One region of the Pseudomonas sp. PDM25 genome, then DNA from elsewhere that is predicted to be linked to it. Evidence: predicted binding sites of a transcription regulator. Region 1 holds the regulator's gene; each other region holds the start of a gene.
What was found. Region 1 encodes sigma-54, which starts transcription at its own class of promoters, with help from an activator protein. Its sites were predicted from a motif close to ANTGGCATNNANNTTGCTNT; they were not measured.
Positions count from the first base shown of each region.

Region 2: KW848_RS15170 (CmpA/NrtA family ABC transporter substrate-binding protein) is a predicted target of sigma-54. The motif match lies at 2,180-2,199, and genes of this name have one in related genera.
Region 3: flhA (flagellar biosynthesis protein FlhA) is a predicted target of sigma-54. The motif match lies at 4,526-4,545, and genes of this name have one in related genera.

Region 1 covers NZ_JAHUWL010000012.1:20,927-27,450, forward strand. The annotation lists gene KW848_RS21900 (HAD family hydrolase) at 1-69, shown strand, start outside; gene lptC (LPS export ABC transporter periplasmic protein LptC) at 77-649, shown strand; gene lptA (lipopolysaccharide transport periplasmic protein LptA) at 636-1,184, shown strand; gene lptB (LPS export ABC transporter ATP-binding protein) at 1,184-1,909, shown strand; gene KW848_RS21920 (RNA polymerase factor sigma-54) at 2,093-3,586, shown strand; gene hpf (ribosome hibernation-promoting factor, HPF/YfiA family) at 3,661-3,969, shown strand; gene ptsN (PTS IIA-like nitrogen regulatory protein PtsN) at 3,982-4,446, shown strand; gene rapZ (RNase adapter RapZ) at 4,449-5,306, shown strand; gene KW848_RS21940 (HPr family phosphocarrier protein) at 5,322-5,597, shown strand; partial or broken gene KW848_RS21945 (ZIP family metal transporter) at 5,650-5,832, opposite strand; gene pmbA (metalloprotease PmbA) at 6,047-6,524, opposite strand, start outside.
Region 2 covers NZ_JAHUWL010000007.1:181,633-188,156, reverse strand. The annotation lists gene rlmKL (bifunctional 23S rRNA (guanine(2069)-N(7))-methyltransferase RlmK/23S rRNA (guanine(2445)-N(2))-methyltransferase RlmL) at 1-78, opposite strand, end outside; gene rmf (ribosome modulation factor) at 609-824, shown strand; gene KW848_RS15175 (quinone-dependent dihydroorotate dehydrogenase) at 1,070-2,089, opposite strand; gene KW848_RS15170 (CmpA/NrtA family ABC transporter substrate-binding protein) at 2,319-3,530, shown strand; gene KW848_RS15165 (ANTAR domain-containing response regulator) at 3,546-4,121, shown strand; gene KW848_RS15160 (NarK/NasA family nitrate transporter) at 4,463-5,674, shown strand; gene KW848_RS15155 (bifunctional protein-serine/threonine kinase/phosphatase) at 5,682-6,524, shown strand, end outside.
Region 3 covers NZ_JAHUWL010000003.1:525,227-531,750, reverse strand. The annotation lists gene fliA (RNA polymerase sigma factor FliA) at 1-96, opposite strand, end outside; gene fleN (flagellar synthesis regulator FleN) at 93-923, opposite strand; gene flhF (flagellar biosynthesis protein FlhF) at 1,038-2,366, opposite strand; gene flhA (flagellar biosynthesis protein FlhA) at 2,378-4,507, opposite strand; gene flhB (flagellar biosynthesis protein FlhB) at 4,744-5,883, opposite strand; gene fliR (flagellar biosynthetic protein FliR) at 5,886-6,524, opposite strand, start outside.

The DNA.
Region 1 (6,524 bases):
CGCGAATTCTGCGAATTGATCCTGCGCGCGCAGGGCCGCCTTGATGCGGCAAACGCCGCGTACCTGTGAGCCAACTATGCTGAGCAAAAAGATTCGCAAATTCCTGGTGTTCGGTTGCATCGCCGCGATATTCGCAGCGGTCGGCTACTGGAACATCAGCCCGGAACGCTTCCTCGATAAGCCAGTGGCAAAGATCGATGAAACCGCGATCGACTATTACGCGACCAACGCCCACAGCGTGCAATATCTGCCGGATGGCAGACTGCAATACGAAATGACGTCCGACAAGGTTGAACACCTGAAAGCCACCGAAGTGACGCTGCTGACCAATCCCGACCTGAACATGTTCCGCGGCACCGAGTTTCCGTGGCACGTCCAGAGCGAGCACGGCGAAGTGAATCCCGACGGCACTCAGGTCGAACTGATTGACTCGGTGCGCATCACGCGCTTCGACGAGAAAAACCGCAAGACCCTGATTACCACCACCCGCATGACAGTGTTCCCGCAGCAGCAATATGCGCAGACCGAGCAACCCGTTAGAATCGACGGCGCTGGTGGTGTGTCGACTGGCAAGGGAATGAAAGCGTATTTGAAAGAAAGCAGGATACACCTGCTATCGAACGTAAGAGGACAGTATGAGGCTCGTTAAAACCCTCCCTATTTTGCTCGGTCTGAGCGCAGCACTGGGAAGCGTGAGCGCCTGGGCACTGCCGACCGATCAAACGCAGCCTATCCGCATTCAGGCCGACGATGCCCAGCTGGACGACAAGAATGGCGTTGCCACCTATAAAGGTGACGTGATCATCACTCAGGGCTCGATGATCGTTAAAGGCAACACCGTGACCATCACCCGCACGCCGACCGGCGACATTGACGTGGTGACTTCGGTGGGCAACCTCGCCTATTTCGAGCAACTGCAAACTGCAGGCGACACCAAACCCGTTCAGGGCTGGGGCGTGACCATCCAGTACCACGCAGCGCAAAACCGCGTCGTGCTGATCGACAAGGCAAAAGTGGTCGACAAGGACAACAACGTCACCCAAGGCGAGAAAATCGTCTATGACACGGTCAAAAAGCTGGCGAGCGCCGGTCGCGCGACGGGCAACAAGGTCACCGAGTCGCGTCCGCGCATCGACATGGTGATCCAGCCGAAGAAGAAAACCGACGAGCAAAAGGCCCAGTAATGGCAACTCTGAAAGCTCAGCATCTGGCCAAGAGCTACAAGAGCCGCCAGGTCGTGCGTGACGTCAGCCTGTCGATCGACAGCGGTCAGATCGTCGGTCTCCTAGGCCCAAACGGCGCCGGCAAGACCACCTGCTTTTACATGATTGTCGGCCTGGTACAGGCCGATCAGGGCCGCGTACTGATTGACGACCTTGATGTCAGCCACCAGCCTATGCATGGTCGTGCGAAGGCCGGCATCGGCTATCTTCCGCAAGAAGCGTCGATCTTCCGCAAACTCTCGGTAGCCGACAACATCATGGCGATCCTCGAGACCCGCAAGGAACTCGACAAGGCCGGTCGTCGCCAAGAGCTGGAAAGCCTGCTACAGGAATTCCACATCAGCCACATCCGCGACAACCTCGGGATGAGCCTGTCCGGTGGTGAACGCCGCCGTGTGGAAATCGCCCGGGCACTGGCTACCAACCCGAAATTCATCCTGCTCGACGAACCGTTCGCCGGCGTGGACCCGATTTCGGTGGGCGACATCAAGCAAATCATCTATCACCTCAAGGCCAAGGGCATTGGTGTGCTGATCACTGACCACAACGTCCGTGAAACCCTGGATATCTGCGAAACCGCCTACATCGTCAACGATGGCCAGCTGATCGCCGAAGGTGACTCTGCCACCATCCTGGCCAACGACCTGGTCAAGGAAGTGTATCTGGGCCATGAGTTCCGCCTGTAAGCACTGAGGTGTCTGGCTGGTTGCCCGGGCGCTCGTCTCGATAAAAAATCAACATTTTTTTATTGTTACAGCGCTCTAGGCAAACGCTGCAGTTTCGGGCATATAATTTGCTTATGTTGGCGCTCCGGCGCCCTGTAGTGGATGGCGCATGTGCGCCGGCGAATAAGGTGTTAAGCCCCTGCCATGAAACCATCGCTAGTCTTGAGAATGGGCCAGCAGCTGACGATGACACCGCAGCTGCAACAGGCCATCCGCCTGCTCCAATTGTCGACCCTGGACCTGCAACAGGAAATCCAGGAGGCCCTGGAGTCCAATCCGATGCTCGAACGCCAGGAAGAAGGCGACGACTTCGATAACGCCGACCCCTTGGCCGACAAAGCCGAACAGCAACCCAACACCGACATTCAGGAACCTTCCTACCAGGAAACCGCCCCGACGGTTGATAACCTCGAGGAAGGCGACTGGAACGAGCGCATCCCCAACGAACTGCCCGTCGATACCGCGTGGGAAGACGTCTACCAGACCAGCGCCAGCAGCCTGCCAAGCAACGATGACGACGAGTGGGACTTCACCACCCGGACATCGGCCGGCGAAAGCCTGCAAAGCCACCTGCTGTGGCAACTGAACCTGGCCCCGATGTCCGACACCGATCGCCTGATCGCCGTGACCCTGATCGACTGCATCAACAATCAGGGCTATCTGGACGAAACCCTCGAGGAGATTCTCGAAGCCTTCGACCCGGAACTGGACATCGAACTGGACGAAATCGAAGCCGTCCTGCACCGCATCCAGCAATTCGAACCCGCTGGCATCGGCGCCCGCAACCTGGGCGAATGCCTGCTGCTGCAATTGCGCCAGCTACCCGCCAAGACGCCTTGGCTGGTCGAGGCCAAACGCCTGGTCACCGATTACATCGACCTGCTCGGCAGCCGCGATTACAGCCAGCTGATGCGTCGCATGAAGCTCAAGGAAGACGAACTGCGCCAAGTGATTGAACTGGTGCAGAGCCTCAACCCGCGCCCAGGCTCGCAAATCGAGTCCAGCGAAGCCGAATACGTCGTTCCCGACGTGATCGTACGCAAGGACAACGAGCGCTGGCTGGTGGAGCTGAACCAGGAATCCGTGCCACGACTGCGGGTCAACGCTCAATACGCCGGTTTCGTGCGCCGCGCCGACACCAGCGCCGACAACACCTTCATGCGCAATCAGTTGCAAGAGGCCCGCTGGTTCATCAAGAGCCTGCAAAGCCGCAACGAAACCCTGATGAAAGTAGCCACTCAGATCGTCGAGCATCAGCGTGGTTTTCTTGAATACGGCGACGAAGCCATGAAACCGCTGGTCCTGCATGACATCGCTGAAGCGGTGGGCATGCACGAGTCGACGATTTCACGGGTGACCACGCAGAAATTCATGCATACCCCACGGGGCATATATGAACTGAAATACTTTTTTTCCAGCCACGTCAGCACCTCCGAGGGCGGGGAATGCTCATCCACGGCGATCCGCGCGATCATCAAAAAACTGGTTGCCGCGGAAAATCAGAAAAAGCCGTTGAGTGACAGCAAGATCGCTGGTTTACTGGAGGCACAAGGCATTCAGGTGGCTCGCCGCACCGTCGCCAAGTACCGCGAATCCCTCGGGATCGCGCCTTCGAGCGAACGCAAGCGGTTGATGTAGAGCCACGCCACAGCGTTCCAGTGGCAGGCATTTCTGCCTGCCGCTTTATGCACTGGCAACGAAGGAGAAGCTGTATGCAAGTCAACATCAGTGGACACCAACTGGAAGTGACCGAACCTCTTCGCACCTACATCGGCGAAAAACTCGAACGATTAGAGAGGCATTTCGACAAGATCACCAACGTGCAGGTCACGATGACGGTCGAAAAGCTCAAGCAGAAAATCGAAGCCACGCTGCATATTCCCGGCAATGAAGTGGTCGCAAACGCGGAGCATACCGATATGTACGCGGCGATCGACGCACTGACCGACAAGCTGGATAAACAACTCAAAAAGCATAAGGAAAAGACCCAAAGCCTCCTCCAGGGCGCGACCGGTCGTTAACACTCCCAACCCATGATCCGACTTGAAAGCATCCTGACCCCCGGCCGTTCCCTCGTGAACGTGCCGGGCGGCAGTAAAAAGAAAGCCCTTGAGCAAATTGCCAACCTTATCCACAAAGAAGTGCCGGATCTGGAGATGCAAGATGTCTTCGAGGCTCTGATTGCCCGTGAAAAGCTCGGCTCAACCGGTTTTGGCAACGGCATCGCCATTCCCCATTGCCGCCTGAAGGGCTGCACCTCGCCCATCAGTGCCCTGATGCACCTTGATGCACCCATCGATTTCGACGCCATCGACGGCGCCCCGGTTGACCTGCTGTTCGTTCTGCTGGTCCCGCAAGCCGCTACCGATGCGCACCTGGAGTTACTGCGCCAGATCGCCAGCATGCTCGACCGCAAGGAAGTGCGCGAAAAACTGCGCAGCGCCTCGAGCAATGAAGCCTTGTATCAGGTTGTCCTGGACGAGCAAAACGGTCATTAATCATGCGCTTGATCATCGTCAGTGGCCGCTCCGGCTCAGGTAAAAGTACCGCACTCGATGTTCTCGAGGACAACGGCTACTACTGCATCGACAACCTGCCCGCCGGTCTGCTGCCGGAACTGGCCGAACGTGCGTTAATCCACACTGAGCTGGCGCAACCGCTGGTTGCCGTATCGATCGATGCGCGTAACTTGCCGAGTCACTTGTCGCGGTTTCCCGAACTGCTGGAAGAAGTGCGCAGCCGGCATATCCAGTGTGATGTGCTTTATCTGGACGCCGACGAAGAAACCTTGCTCAAACGGTTCTCGGAAACCCGCCGTCGTCACCCGCTGAGCAATGCCAATCGCTCGCTGGCCGAGGCCATCAACGATGAGACCGCCCTGCTCGGGCCGATTGCCGACCTCGCCGATCTCAAAGTAAACACCACCAACCTGAACCTGTATCAGCTGCGAGATACCATCAAGCTGCGGCTGTTGAACCAGCCGGAATCCGGTACGGCGTTCCTGGTGGAGTCTTTCGGTTTCAAGCGTGGCATGCCGGTGGACGCTGATCTGGTGTTCGACGTGCGCTGCCTGCCGAACCCTTACTGGAAGCCAGAGTTGCGCGATCAATCCGGGCTCGACCAACCGGTTGCCGATTACCTGGCGGCACAGCCGGACGTCGAAGAGATGTTCCAGGACATCTCCACCTACTTGTTAAAATGGCTACCCCGTTTTGCCGCCAGCAACCGCGCTTATGTCACCATTGCCATTGGCTGCACCGGCGGCCATCACCGCTCCGTCTACCTGACCGAACGTCTGGGCCAGGCCCTGCAAAAATCCCTGAAGAACGTCCAGGTTCGCCACCGCGACCTCAGCTAAAGGATTCACACCGCGATGCCTGCTCTGGAAATTGAAATCATCAACAAGCTGGGCCTGCATGCCCGCGCTTCTGCAAAATTCGTTGGCGTCGCCGGTGAGTTCAAGGATTGCACGATCAGAGTAGGACGCACGCCGGAATCCACGGTCGACGGAAAAAGCATCATGGCAATGATGATGCTCGCTGCGGGCAAGGGCACCAAAATCTACCTGAGCACCGAAGGCGAACAGGCTGATGAGGCGCTGCAGGCATTGGTGAATTTGATCAATGACTACTTCGGCGAAGGCGAGTAACACTCGCCCTGTAGCAGCTGCCGAAGGCTGCTACAAAGTTCGTGTTCAGTCGCTAAGCCAACGCCGTATCCATCACCATCATCAAGCAAAACCCGATCAGCAGCCCAAGACTTGCAAGCTTGTCGTGACCATTGCGGCGCGACTCGGGAATGACTTGGGTGACCACCAGCAACATTGCCCCGGCCGCCAGCGCCAACCCCAAGGGCAGCAACAATTCAGCCAGGCTCACCAGCCAGTGCCCATAGCCAGCCCTGGATGGTTTTGGCAGAAGTCTTAAACCAGCGCAGCCTGATAGCGCGTAGCGACTTCAGGCCAATCAATCACGCCGTAGAACGACCTCAGGGACGCCATCGCCGGCAAGCCGTGCTCCTACAGGGATGGTGCATGGCGCATTAAAAAAGGCGCGTCACCTGGTGGGTGACGCGCCTTTTTTGCTTAGCGGTAAGGGTTTAGCTACCCGCCACCGTCATCCGCTCGATCAGCACCGAACCTGTGCGAATGTTGCTGCGCAGCTCCAGGTCATTACCGACCGCAACGATCTGTTTGAACATGTCGCGCATGTTGCCGGCGATGGTCACTTCCTGGACCGCAAACTGGATTTCGCCATTCTCGACCCAGTACCCCGCCGCGCCGCGGGAGTAATCGCCAGTGACCATGTTCAGGCCCTGGCCCATCAATTCAGTCACCAGCAGGCCGCGACCCATGCGGCGTAGCAAGGCTGCCTGGTCTTCGTCACCATGGGTGACAAACAGGTTGTGCACACCGCCAGCGTTGGCGGTGCTCGGCATCCCGAGCTTACGGCCGGAGTACGTGCCGAGGATGTATGAGACCAACTCGCCTTTTTCGACGAATGGTTTGGCGTAAGTGGCCAGACCATCGCCATCGAACGCCGAACTGCCCAGCGCGCGCATCAGGTGCGGGCGCTCA
Region 2 (6,524 bases), on a different contig from region 1:
AAGCCCGACGGCTTCCTCGATAAGCAGGCCTTCAAGGCCTTTAGGGCAAGTGAGGAAGATTTCGAATTGATCGGACATTGGAATTTCAGAGCCTTTAGCTAAGTGAACCGGCAACGCATTGCCGGCCCGGTTTTCAATCAGGCGCTTTTCTAAAAGAGCGCCCGCGTGGCACGAAGGTGTGCCGTCCCACCCCTGCAAGCTCGGGTTAAAAGAGCTTAGATGCAAAGACAGATAAAAAAGTTGATGCAACAAAATGTCATAAGTCGACCCTTCGTCGAATAATGCCCCACCACAACGCGAGCCATTCTCAGCAAAGGATTAACCCCATCATGCAGCGAGGGGCTGATCATACCGGGGTTTGGCCAATAAACACGGGCAAACATCGCGTTACTTATGGCCATACCATCTTTATCGTTACGTCCTTATGACAAAACGATCATTCCCTCGATGTGACGCATTGGTTAGAACTCAACACAGGTTGACGCCGCAATGACGTCAACACCTTGGCTCGCGACGCCGGCAGCGAGCCCCAACGGCAGGAGTTTTTCTGCCAGACCTCAATTGAGGTCGACGCGATAAATACAGTCAACAAGTGAGGGCAACACCCTATGAGAAGACTTAAGCGTGATCCGTTGGAAAGAGCATTTTTGCGCGGATATCAATATGGCGTTGGTGGCAAATCCCGTGAGCTTTGCCCATTTACTCTACCGTCGGTACGCCAAGCCTGGATTAACGGCTGGCGAGAAGGACGCGGCGACAACTGGGACGGTATGACCGGCACTGCGGGAATCCATAGACTCAACGAACTTCACGCCGTCGGCTAATACAGGGCACACACTCCGACACGACAATCTGAATACGTAACGACTTACCACGCACGCCCCATCCGGGCGGCGGGCTTCGGCCCAGGGGCTCCTTCGAGGAGCCCTTTTTTATGCCTGCCAAAACCCAATCTCGACCTGCACACCAATCAACTGTGGGAGCGGGCTTGCTCGCGAATGCGGTGTGTCAGTCGACATCAAAGCTGAATGACACACCGCTTTCGCGAGCAAGCCCGCTCCCACAGGGTTTAGCGCAGGGCTGCTATCGCGTCGACGGATTCACGAATCAGCGCCGGGCCTTTGTAGATGAAGCCGGAATAGAGCTGCACCAGGCTGGCACCCGCAGCGATTTTCTCAGCCGCGTGCTTGCCTTCGGTGATGCCGCCCACGGCGATGATCGGCAAGCGACCGGCCAACTCGGCCGCCAGCACCTTCACGGTGTGGGTGCTCTTGTCGCGAACCGGTGCGCCGGACAGACCGCCGGCCTCGTCACCATGCTCCATGCCTTCTACACCAACGCGGCTCAGAGTGGTGTTGGTGGCGATCACCGCGTCCATCCCGGTTTCGATCAGCGCTTGCGCGACCTGAGCGGTTTCTTCGTCGGTCATGTCCGGCGCAATCTTGATCGCCAGCGGTACGTGTTTGCCGTGGCGCAGCGCCAGTTCTGCGCGGCGCGTCGCCAGGTCGGCCAACAACTGCTTCAGCGAGTCGCCGAATTGCAGGCTGCGCAGGCCTGGGGTGTTCGGCGAGCTGACGTTGACTGTCACGTAGCTGGCGTGGGCGTAGACCTTGTCCAGGCAGATCAGGTAGTCGTCGACCGCCCGCTCAACCGGGGTATCGAAGTTTTTGCCGATATTGATGCCCAGCACGCCTTTGAACCTGGCCGCCGCCACTCGAGCCAGCAGGTGATCGACGCCGAGGTTGTTGAACCCCATGCGGTTGATGATCGCCTCGGCATCCGGCAGACGGAAAATGCGTGGCTTCGGGTTGCCCGGCTGCGGGCGCGGGGTGATGGTGCCGATTTCGACAAACCCAAAACCCAGTTGCGCAAAACCGTCGATGGCCGCGCCGTTCTTGTCCAGACCAGCCGCCAGCCCCACCGGGTTCGGGAAGTCCAGGCCCATGACGGTCACCGGCAATTTCGCTGGCGCCTTGCACAGCAAGCCGTTGAGGCCCAAACGCCCGCCCGCGCCGATCAGGTCCAGGGACAGATCGTGGGAGGTTTCCGGGGAAAGTTTGAACAACAGCTGACGGGCCAGGGTGTACATGGGCGGGTTTGACTCTGGGCTACGAAAAGTGGCGGCGATTATAGCCGGGCATCGGGGTTGCAGGCGAGGCGCGCGACAAAATCAGCGAGCGATGGCATATGCCTTGCACCGTCACTGACATCAGCACTCATGCCAACGGCGGGATGAGTCGAAAGACAAAGGCGTCGTCACTTGGCCTTGCCCTGGCAAGCAGCCCGGTCCGGCGCTTTTTTATGGAAGGTGTTTACTGATGATTGAAGTTCCAGCCAACCCTCTGGCCTGGGTCAACGGCAGCGATGCCCCGGAAAAGACCGAAATCAACCTCGGCTTCATGGCCCTGAGCGACTGCGCCTCGGTAGTGGTCGCGGCCACGCAGGGCTTCGCCCAACCTTATGGCCTGACCCTGAACCTCAAGCGCCAGTCGTCCTGGGCCAACCTGCGGGACAAACTGGTCAGTGGCGAACTCGACGCCGCCCACAGCCTGTACGGTTTGATCTACGCCGTGCATTTGGGCATCGGCGGTGTCGCGTCGACCGACATGGCAGTGCTTATGGGCCTGAATCAGAATGGCCAGAGCATCAACCTCTCCCATGGCTTGCAAGCGCTGGACGTGACCAGTCCTGAAGCACTGGAGCGGCACGTGCACCAAAGTCGCCCAAAACTCACCTTCGCCCAGACATTTCCTACGGGCACCCACGCCATGTGGCTGTATTACTGGCTCGCGAGTCAGGGAATCCACCCGTTGCAGGACGTCGACAGCGTGGTGGTCCCGCCGCCGCAAATGGTCGCGCACCTGCAAGCCGGGCGCATCGACGGCTTCTGCGTCGGCGAGCCATGGTCCGCCAGCGCGGTGCAGCAGAACCTGGGGTTCACGATGGCCACCACCCAGACCATCTGGCCCGATCACCCGGAAAAAGTCCTCGGCTGCACCCGCGCCTTTGTCGAGCAATACCCCAACACCGCACGGGCGCTGGTGATGGCGATTCTGGAGGCCAGCCGCTTCATTGAAGAAAGCACCGAGAATCGCCGCAGCACCGCGAAGCTGTTGAGTGCCCCGCAATACCTCGACGCACCGCTCGGCTGCATCGAACCGCGATTGCTCGGTGACTACGCCGATGGCCTGGGTCATCGCTGGCAAGACCCGCACGCGCTGCGCTTCCATGGTGATGGCGAGGTCAATCTGCCGTATCTGTCCGATGGCATGTGGTTCATGACCCAGTTCCGCCGCTGGGGTTTGTTGCGCGACGACCCGGACTACCTGGGCGTGGCCCGTCAGGTCCAGCAACTAGACTTGTATCGAGAGGCCGCCACCGCTGTAGGTGTGGCCGCGAGTGATCAGCCAATGCGCAGCAGCCAGTTGATCGACGGCAAGGTCTGGGATGGCCTGGACCCCACCGGCTATGCCCGCAGTTTCAAGCTGCACGCCATGAGCGACAGCTCGCCCCTTCTCGCCAGCCGCTGACAGGAGACTACGAATATGTTGCGTATCCTGCTGATCAACGACACCGCGAAGAAAGTCGGGCGCCTGAAGGCGGCCCTGACCGAAGCCGGGTTCGAGGTGATCGACGAGTCGGGCCTGACCATCGACTTGCCAGCGCGCGTCGAAACGGTGCGTCCGGACGTGATTTTGATCGATACCGAGTCACCGAGCCGCGATGTGATGGAGCAAGTGGTGCTGGTGAGTCGCGACCAACCACGGCCGATCGTGATGTTTACCGATGAACATGACCCCAATGTGATGCGTCAGGCGATCAAGTCCGGCGTCAGCGCCTACATCGTCGAAGGCATCCACGCACAGCGCTTGCAGCCGATTCTCGACGTGGCCATGGCGCGTTTTGAAAGCGACCAGGCCCTGCGCGCCCAACTCAACGCCCGTGACCAGCAACTGGCCGAGCGCAAGCGCATCGAGCTGGCCAAAGGGCTGCTGATGAAAATGAAGGACTGCAATGAGGAAGAGGCCTACACCCTGATGCGCCGCCAGGCCATGAGCCGGCAGCAGAAGCTGATACAGGTGGCGGAGCAGATCATTGCCATGAGTGAGCTGCTCGGCTGAAGCCCTGCGGTGAATGCCCTATCGCCTTCGCGAGCAAGCCCGCTCCCACAAGGGAATTGCGTCGTACACAAATCAACTGTGGGAGCGGGCTTGCTCGCGAATGGCCGCGACTCGGTCTCCCTTGTTGGCACAGATCTCGCAGAGTAATCACTACAGGTAACCAACGGCGGTTGCCCCACCTACGACAAAGACGTCGCTCACCTCATTTGCCCTTTGGCGAATCCGGTGGCGGCGTTTTTTTGTTTTGGCCCCACAGACCGGGGCCGGTGGTGCGGCCGATGCGGCGCCCCACCTGCAAGCTCATGACTCCTTCTCGAGACTCCTAACAGCTGAGGTGCGCGATGAATTCAAGCTTCTGGAAATCTGGCCATACCCCGACATTGTTCGCGGCCTTCCTCTATTTCGACCTGAGTTTCATGGTCTGGTACCTGCTCGGCCCACTGGCGGTGCAGATCGCCGCCGACCTGCACCTGACCACCCAACAGCGCGGGCTGGTGGTGGCCACGCCGATTCTGGCCGGGGCGGTATTGCGCTTTGTAATGGGCTTGCTGGCTGATCGCCTGTCGCCGAAAACCGCCGGGCTGATTGGCCAGGTGATCGTCATCTGCGCCCTGTTCGGTGCCTGGAAACTCGGCATTCACAGTTACGAACAAGCGTTGGTGCTGGGCCTGTTCCTCGGCATGGCCGGCGCATCCTTCGCCGTCGCCCTGCCGCTGGCCTCGCAATGGTATCCACCCCAGCACCAAGGCAAAGCTATGGGCATCGCCGGTGCCGGTAACTCGGGCACCGTGCTCGCTGCACTGATCGCCCCGGTGCTGGCCGCGGCATTTGGCTGGAGCAACGTGTTCGGCTTCGCCCTGATTCCGCTGATCCTGACCATCATCGTCTTCGCCTGGCTGGCCAAAAACTCGCCTGAGCGGCCAAAAGCCAAGTCCGTGTCCGACTACTTCAAGGCCTTGGGCGATCGCGACAGCTGGTGGTTCATGTTTTTCTACAGCGTGACCTTCGGTGGCTTCATCGGCCTGGCCAGCGCCCTGCCCGGCTATTTCAACGACCAATATGGCCTGAGCCCGGTGACCGCCGGCTACTACACCGCCGCCTGCGTGTTCGGCGGCAGTTTGATGCGTCCGTTGGGCGGCGCTCTAGCCGACCGCTTCGGTGGCATTCGTACCCTGCTGGGGATGTACTCGGTGGCGGCGGTCTGCATCGCAGCGGTGGGTTTCAATCTGCCGAGTTCCTACGCGGCACTGGCACTTTTCGTCTGCACCATGCTCGGTTTGGGTGCAGGTAATGGCGCCGTTTTCCAATTGGTGCCGCAGCGTTTTCGTCGAGAGATCGGTGTGATGACCGGTTTGATCGGCATGGCCGGCGGTATTGGTGGATTTGCACTGGCAGCGGGCATGGGCGCGATCAAGCAAAGCACCGGCAGCTATCAACTGGCCTTGTGGTTGTTCGCCAGCCTTGGCGTTCTGGCCTGGTTCGGTCTGCACGGCGTGAAACGTCGCTGGAGAACCACTTGGGGTTCGGCAGCCGTGACCGCTGCACGGGTCTGAAGCCTCAATGAGCCTGCAACTGAGTTTTGCCGAAGCGAGCGCCATTGGCCCTCGCGAGGAGAATCAGGACGCCCTGCGCCTGGTGACTCCAGCCCCGGCGCTGGCGGCGAGCAAGGGTTACCTATTCGCCATCGCCGATGGCGTCAGCCAATGCGCCGATGGTGGTCTCGCCGCCCGCTCGACGTTGCAGGCTCTTGCGCTGGATTACTACGCCACGCCAGAAACCTGGGGCGTCGCGCAGGCATTGGATCGCCTGCTACTGGCACAAAATCGCTGGTTGCAGGCCAATGGCGGTGGGCAACCGTTGCTCACCACCGTCAGTGCTTTGGTCATGCGCGGTAGGCGGTTTACCTTGGCCCATGTAGGCGATTGCCGGGTTTATCGCTGGCATGCCGACACCTTGCAACGGGTCAGCGAGGATCACGTCTGGGACCAGCCGGGCATGCAGCATGTGCTCAAACGGGCACTTGGGCTCGATCAGCATCTGGTGCTGGATTTTCTCGATGGCGAACTGCGGTTGAACGAAAGTTTCGTACTGCTCAGCGACGGCATTTGGGCCGTGCTGGGCGACACCGCGATTGCGGCAATTCTGCGCGATCAACCGGATTTGAACAGCGCTGCGCAGACCTTGGTCAGTGCGGCGCATCTGGCCGGCAGCCAGGACAACGCCAGCGCCTTGTTGGTGCGGGTCGATGCCCTCGGTGAAACGAGCATCGGCGATGCGTTGATTCATTTGCAGCAATGGCCGCTGCCGCCAGCGCTGAAACCGGGTCAGACCTTCGAGGGTTGGCAGGTTGAAGGAATACTCGGCCAGAGCCAGCAGTCGCTGCTCTATCGGGTGCGCGATGGG
Region 3 (6,524 bases), on a different contig from region 1:
GGCAATGCGTTTAACCAGTGGCGCGTAACGCTCGATCAGCTCGTACTGCGCGTCACGTGCCGACTTCTTGTAGAGGTTGTAGCCACTGGCTGTCATAGCACCGGTCCTGCGGTTTGTTGCACGAGGCGCTCGACGAAAAACTCCAGGTGCCCACGCGGGTTGGCAGGCAGCGGCCAGGTATCGACCTTCTGTGCAATGGCCTTGAACGCCAGTGAACACTTGGACCGCGGGAAGGCTTCGTAGACGGCGCGCTGCTTCTGCACAGCCTTGCGCACGCTTTCGTCGTAAGGCACAGCACCGACGTATTGTAAGGCGACGTCGAGGAAGCGATCCGTGACCTTGGTCAACTTGGCGAACAGGTTGCGACCTTCCTGCGGGCTCTGGGCCATGTTGGCCAGGACGCGGAAGCGGTTCATGCCGTAATCGCGGTTCAACAGTTTGATCAGTGCGTAGGCGTCAGTGATGGAAGTCGGCTCATCGCAAACCACCAGCAAGACTTCTTGCGCTGCGCGGACGAAGCTGACGACCGAGTCACCAATGCCCGCCGCGGTGTCGATCACCAGCACGTCGAGGTTGTCGCCGATATCGCTGAACGCCTGGATCAGGCCGGCGTGTTGGGCCGGGCTCAAATGAACCATGCTCTGTGTGCCGGACGCGGCCGGGACGATGCGGATGCCGCCAGGGCCTTGCAACAGTACGTCGCGCAGCTCGCAGCGGCCTTCGATCACGTCGGCCAAAGTACGTTTGGGTGTCAGTCCCAGCAGGACGTCGACGTTCGCCAGCCCCAGATCGGCGTCCAACAGCATGACGCGCCGACCGAGCTCAGCTAGAGCCAGGGACAAGTTCACTGACACGTTAGTCTTCCCGACGCCACCTTTGCCGCCGGTCACCGCGATCACCTGTACGGGATGCATGCTGCCCATGAATTTCTTTACCTTGTCTTACTTAGACGGAGGCCACATTACTGGCTGCGCGTTCACAAACGGAACAATGCATGGCAGACCATCGATGTAGGTACAAAAACTGTCATTAGTACCTCAGCCGACCTGCTTGGTCGGGCTGTGGTAAATATCAGCGAACATATCAGCCATGGCTTCTTCGCTGGGTTCTTCTTGCATTTGCACGCTTACGGCGCGACTGACCAACTGATGACGACGCGGGAGATGCAAATCATCCGGAATCCGCGGGCCATCGGTCAGGTAGGCCACCGGCAATTCATGACTGATGGCCAGGCTCAACACCTCGCCCAGACTTGCCGTTTCATCCAGTTTAGTCAGGATGCAGCCAGCCAGCCCACAACGCTTGTAACTGTGATAAGCGGCGGTTAGAACCTGTTTCTGGCTGGTGGTTGCCAAAACCAGATAATTTTTCGATTTGATGCCACGACCGGCCAGGCTTTCGAGCTGCATGCGCAGCGCCGGATCGCTGGCCTGCAGGCCGGCAGTATCGATCAGCACCACGCGTTTGCGCAGCAAGGGCTCCAGCGCCTGTACCAGTGACTGCCCCGGATCGACGTGAGTCACCGACACATTGAGGATCCGGCCCAACGTCTTGAGTTGTTCCTGAGCACCGATACGGTAGCTGTCCATACTGACCAGCGCGATATTTTGCGCGCCGTACTTGAGCACGTAACGGGCCGCGAGTTTGGCCAGGGTGGTGGTTTTGCCCATGCCGGCGGGGCCGACCATGGCAATCACGCCGCCCTCTTCCAGAGGCTCGACTTCCGGTGTGGCGATCATCCGCGCCAGGTGGGCCAGCAACATGCGCCAGGCCTGACGAGGTTCTTCAATATCGGTAATCAGTGCCAGCAAATCGCGCGACAACGGGCCGGACAGGCCGATGCGTTGCAGGCGGCGCCAAAGATTGGCCTGGGCCGGACGGCTGCCTTGCAGCTGATTCCAGGCCAGGGAGCCGAGTTGCACTTCCATCAGTTCGCGCAGGCTGTTGAGCTCGAAACGCATCGAGTCGAACGCCCGTGGGTCGACGCCGCCGGAGGCAGGTGCCGCAGCCGGTGCAGGACGACGGGGTTCGGTGTAGGTCGGTTCGATCAGCGGCTCGGCGGCGGTCAGTGGCAGGCCGGCGAACAATTGGCGATTGGTGGACTTATCGCTCTCGCCATCGCTGCGCAGGCTCAGTTCGGCCTGGGCGGTGACGATCCGCGATTGGGTCTTGCGCAGCTCGTCTTCGAGTTCCATGTTCGGAACGCGCGGAGCCAGCGCCGACAACTTGTAATCCAGGGCAGCCGTCAGCTCGACACCACCAGCGATCCGGCGGTTGCCAATGATGGCGGCATCAGCGCCCAGCTCATCACGAACCAGCTTCATGGCCTGACGCATATCGGCGGCGAAAAAACGCTTAACTTGCATAAACCACTACCTCAGCCGTTGGGCCCTACTGTCGCAACAATGGTCACTTGCTTGTTGTCAGGAATTTCCTGGTAAGCCAACACATGCAAACCCGGGACTGCCAATCGGCCGAATCGCGACAGCATCGCGCGAACCGGACCGGCTACCAGCAGAATCACCGGTTGACCTTGCATTTCCTGACGCTGCGCCGCATCGATCAACGAGCGTTGCAGTTTCTCAGCCATGCTTGGCTCCAGCAGAACGCCCTCTTCCGAGCCTTGTCCTGCCTTCTGAAGACTATTGAGCAATATTTGTTCCAACCTTGGCTCCAGGGTGATCACTGGCAGCTCGGAGTCAGTCCCCACAATGCTTTGGACGATTGCGCGGGATACACCGACGCGCACCGCGGCCACCAGCGCGGCAGTATCTTGACTCTTGCTGGCATTGTTGGCGATGGCCTCGGCAATGCTGCGAATGTCCCGTACTGGCACCTGTTCGGCCAACAACGCCTGCAATACTTTGAGCAGCTGGGACAGCGACACCACGCCCGGCACCAGCTCTTCGGCCAGTTTTGGCGAGCTTTTAGCCAGCAATTGCATGAGTTGCTGCACTTCTTCGTGACCGATCAACTCGCTCGAGTGCTTGTACAAAATCTGGTTCAAATGGGTTGCCACTACCGTACTGGCATCGACCACGGTGTAACCGAGGGATTGAGCCTGGGCACGCTGGCTGATTTCGATCCAGACCGCCTCCAGACCGAAAGCCGGATCTTTGGCGGTAATGCCGTTGAGCGTGCCGTAGACCTGGCCCGGGTTGATTGCCAGTTCGCGGTCCGGGTAAATCTCCGCTTCGGCCAGGATCACCCCCATCAGGGTCAGGCGGTAGGCGCTCGGCGCCAGGTCGAGGTTGTCACGGATATGCACCGTCGGCATCAGGAAGCCCAGATCCTGGGACAGCTTCTTGCGCACACCCTTGATCCGCGCCAGCAATTGACCACCCTGATTGCGGTCCACCAGCGGAATCAGCCGATAGCCGACTTCCAGGCCGATCATGTCGATCGGCGTCACGTCATCCCAGCCAAGCTCCTTGGTTTCCTGAGCGCGAGCCGGCGATGGCAGCAGCTCCTGCTGACGCTTGACCTCTTGCAAGGCCTGGACCTTGACCACGTTCTGCTTCTTCCAGAACAGGTACGCACCGCCCGCCGCCAGGGCTGCCATGCTGAGAAAGGAAAAGTGCGGCATGCCCGGCACGAGGCCCATCACCGCCATCAAACCCGCCGCCACGGCCAACGCTTTGGGCGAGGCGAACATCTGGCGATTGATCTGCTTGCCCATGTCTTCCGAACCGGAAGCACGGGTCACCATGATCGCGGCAGCTGTCGATAAAAGCAGTGATGGCAATTGCGCCACCAAACCGTCACCGATGGTCAACAAGGCGTACACCCGACCGGCATCGCCGAAGGACATGCCGTGCTGGAAGATACCGACCGCCATGCCGCCGATCAGGTTGATGAACAGAATCAGCAGGCCGGCAATGGCGTCACCGCGAACGAACTTGCTGGCACCGTCCATGGAACCGTAGAACTCGGCTTCCTGGGCCACTTCCATCCGCCGCAGTTTGGCCTGGTTCTGGTCGATCAGGCCGGCGTTCAAGTCGGCGTCGATGGCCATTTGTTTACCGGGCATCGCATCGAGGGTGAAACGCGCGCTCACCTCGGAAATCCGCCCGGCACCTTTGGTCACCACGACGAAGTTGATGATCATCAAAATTGCGAAGACGACGATACCGACCACGTAGTTACCGCCGATCACCACCTCGCCGAAGGCCTGGATCACCTTACCCGCGGCGGCATGACCGTCCTGACCGTGGAGCATCACCACTCGCGTGGAGGCCACGTTCAGCGCCAGTCGCAACAGGGTCGCCACCAGCAGGATGGTCGGGAACACCGCGAAATCCAGCGGCCGCAACGCGTAAACACAGACCAGCAACACGACAATCGACAAGGCAATGTTGAAGGTGAAGAACACGTCCAGCAGGAACGGCGGCACCGGCAACATCATCATCGCCAGCATGACCAGCAGCAACAACGGCACACCCAGATTGCCTCGACTTAAGTCGGCAACGTTTGTGCGAGCACTGTTGAGTAACTGAGAGCGATCCACCGGTTTTCCCCGTCCCTTAAAGCAAACTTTTTGACGCCTGAAGCAGGCGCAGAGCCGCTACTGCAAGAAGCCTTCCAACTTTCACAGGGGTTTGAAACAGAGGTTTTTTTCGGGGGATTTGTGGCGTCTGAACCGGCGCCTTCGCGAGCAAGCCCGCACACATTGGATTTGTGTATGCGGCAGATCAAATGTGGGAGCGGGCTTGCTCGCGAAGAGGCCGGCATTGCCAGCGCAAATCAGGAATCGCGCCGCAAATCCGGCGGAATCGGCAGGTCGTCCTTGAGCGGATCCGGACGTTTACCCTTGCCGGCGCGGTGCTGGCGGATCTGGTAGACGTAAGCGAGCACCTGGGCGACAGCAAGGTAGAGCCCGCCAGGGATTTCCTGATCAAGTTCAGTGGAGTAGTAGATCGAACGCGCCAGTGCCGGCGACTCAAGCAGCAGCACTTCGTTGGCCACCGCGATTTCCCGGATCTTCAAGGCCAGGAAGTCGCTGCCCTTGGCGATCAGCATCGGCGCCCCGCCCTTGTCCGGATCGTACTTGAGCGCTACGGCGTAGTGGGTCGGGTTGGTGATGACCACATCGGCGTCGGGGATCGCCGCCATCATCCGGCGCTGGGACATTTCGCGCTGCAGCTGGCGAATCCGCTGCTTGACCTCCGGGCGCCCTTCCTGATCCTTATGCTCGTCGCGCACTTCCTGCTTGGTCATCAGCAATTTTTTGTGGCTCTGGTAAAGCTGCACCGGGACATCCACCGCGGCAATCAGAATCAGCCCACAAGCCATCCACAACGTACTCCAGCCCACCAACTGAACGCTATGGATGATCGCCTGCTCCAGCGGTTCATGGGCAATGCGTAACAGATCGTCAATGTCCGAACGCAGGACGGACAATGCCACGAATAAAATCAGCAGGAATTTGGCCAGCGCCTTGAGCAGTTCGATCAGGGCACTGCTGGAGAACATCCGTTTGAGACCCGCCGCCGGGTTCATCCGGCTGAATTTTGGGGCAAGGCTACTACCGGCGAACAACCAGCCACCCAAGGAGACAGGCCCCAGGAATGCCGCCAGCAGCAGCGTCAGCAATATCGGCTGCACCGCCAGAATCGCGATCTTGCCGGAATGCAGCAGGTACTGCCCCATCGCCCCCGGAGTGAGCAACACTTCCCGCGGCAGCGAAAAGTTCAGACGCATGATTTCCAGCAGATCCTGGGCCAACCCGCCGCCGTAGATCAACAACCCACCAGCACCGGCCAGCATGGTTGCCAAGGTATTGAGCTCTTTGGATCGGGCAATCTCGCCCTTTTCCCTGGAGTCCTTTTTGCGCTTATCCGTGGGGTCTTCTGTTTTATCCTGACCACTCTCGCTCTCGGCCATGGCTAGCGCGCCTGTGCCATATCACGTAATAGCTGCAGGGCCTCGGTGGCCAAGGGCTGATACTGATTGAGAATGTCGCCGAGACCGACCCAGAAGATCACCAGACCCAGAACCAGGGTCAGCGGAAAACCGATGGAAAAGATGTTCAATTGCGGCGCCGCCCGCGTCATCACCCCGAAAGCGATGTTAACCACCAACAACGCCGTAATCGCGGGCAAAACCAGCAGCATCGCCGCACCTAGCACCCACCCCAGCTTGTTGGCCATTTCCCAGAAGTGGTTGATCAACATCGCGCTGCCGACCGGCAAGGTGGTGAAGCTTTCCGTCAACACCTCGAACACCACCAGATGCCCATTCATGCCGAGAAACAACAGGGTAACGAGCATCGTCAGGAACTGACCGATCACCGCTGCCGACACGCCGTTGGTAGGGTCGACCATAGACGCGAAGCCCATCCCCATCTGAATCGAAATGATCTGCCCGGCGACGACAAACGCTTGAAAAAACAACTGAAGGGAGAGCCCCATCAATGCGCCGATAATCACCTGTTCAGCGATCAGCAGGAGCGCGCTCAGGTCCAGCGCATGAACCTGTGGCATCGGTGGCAGGCCGGGCACGACGACCACTGTGATTGCCAGGGC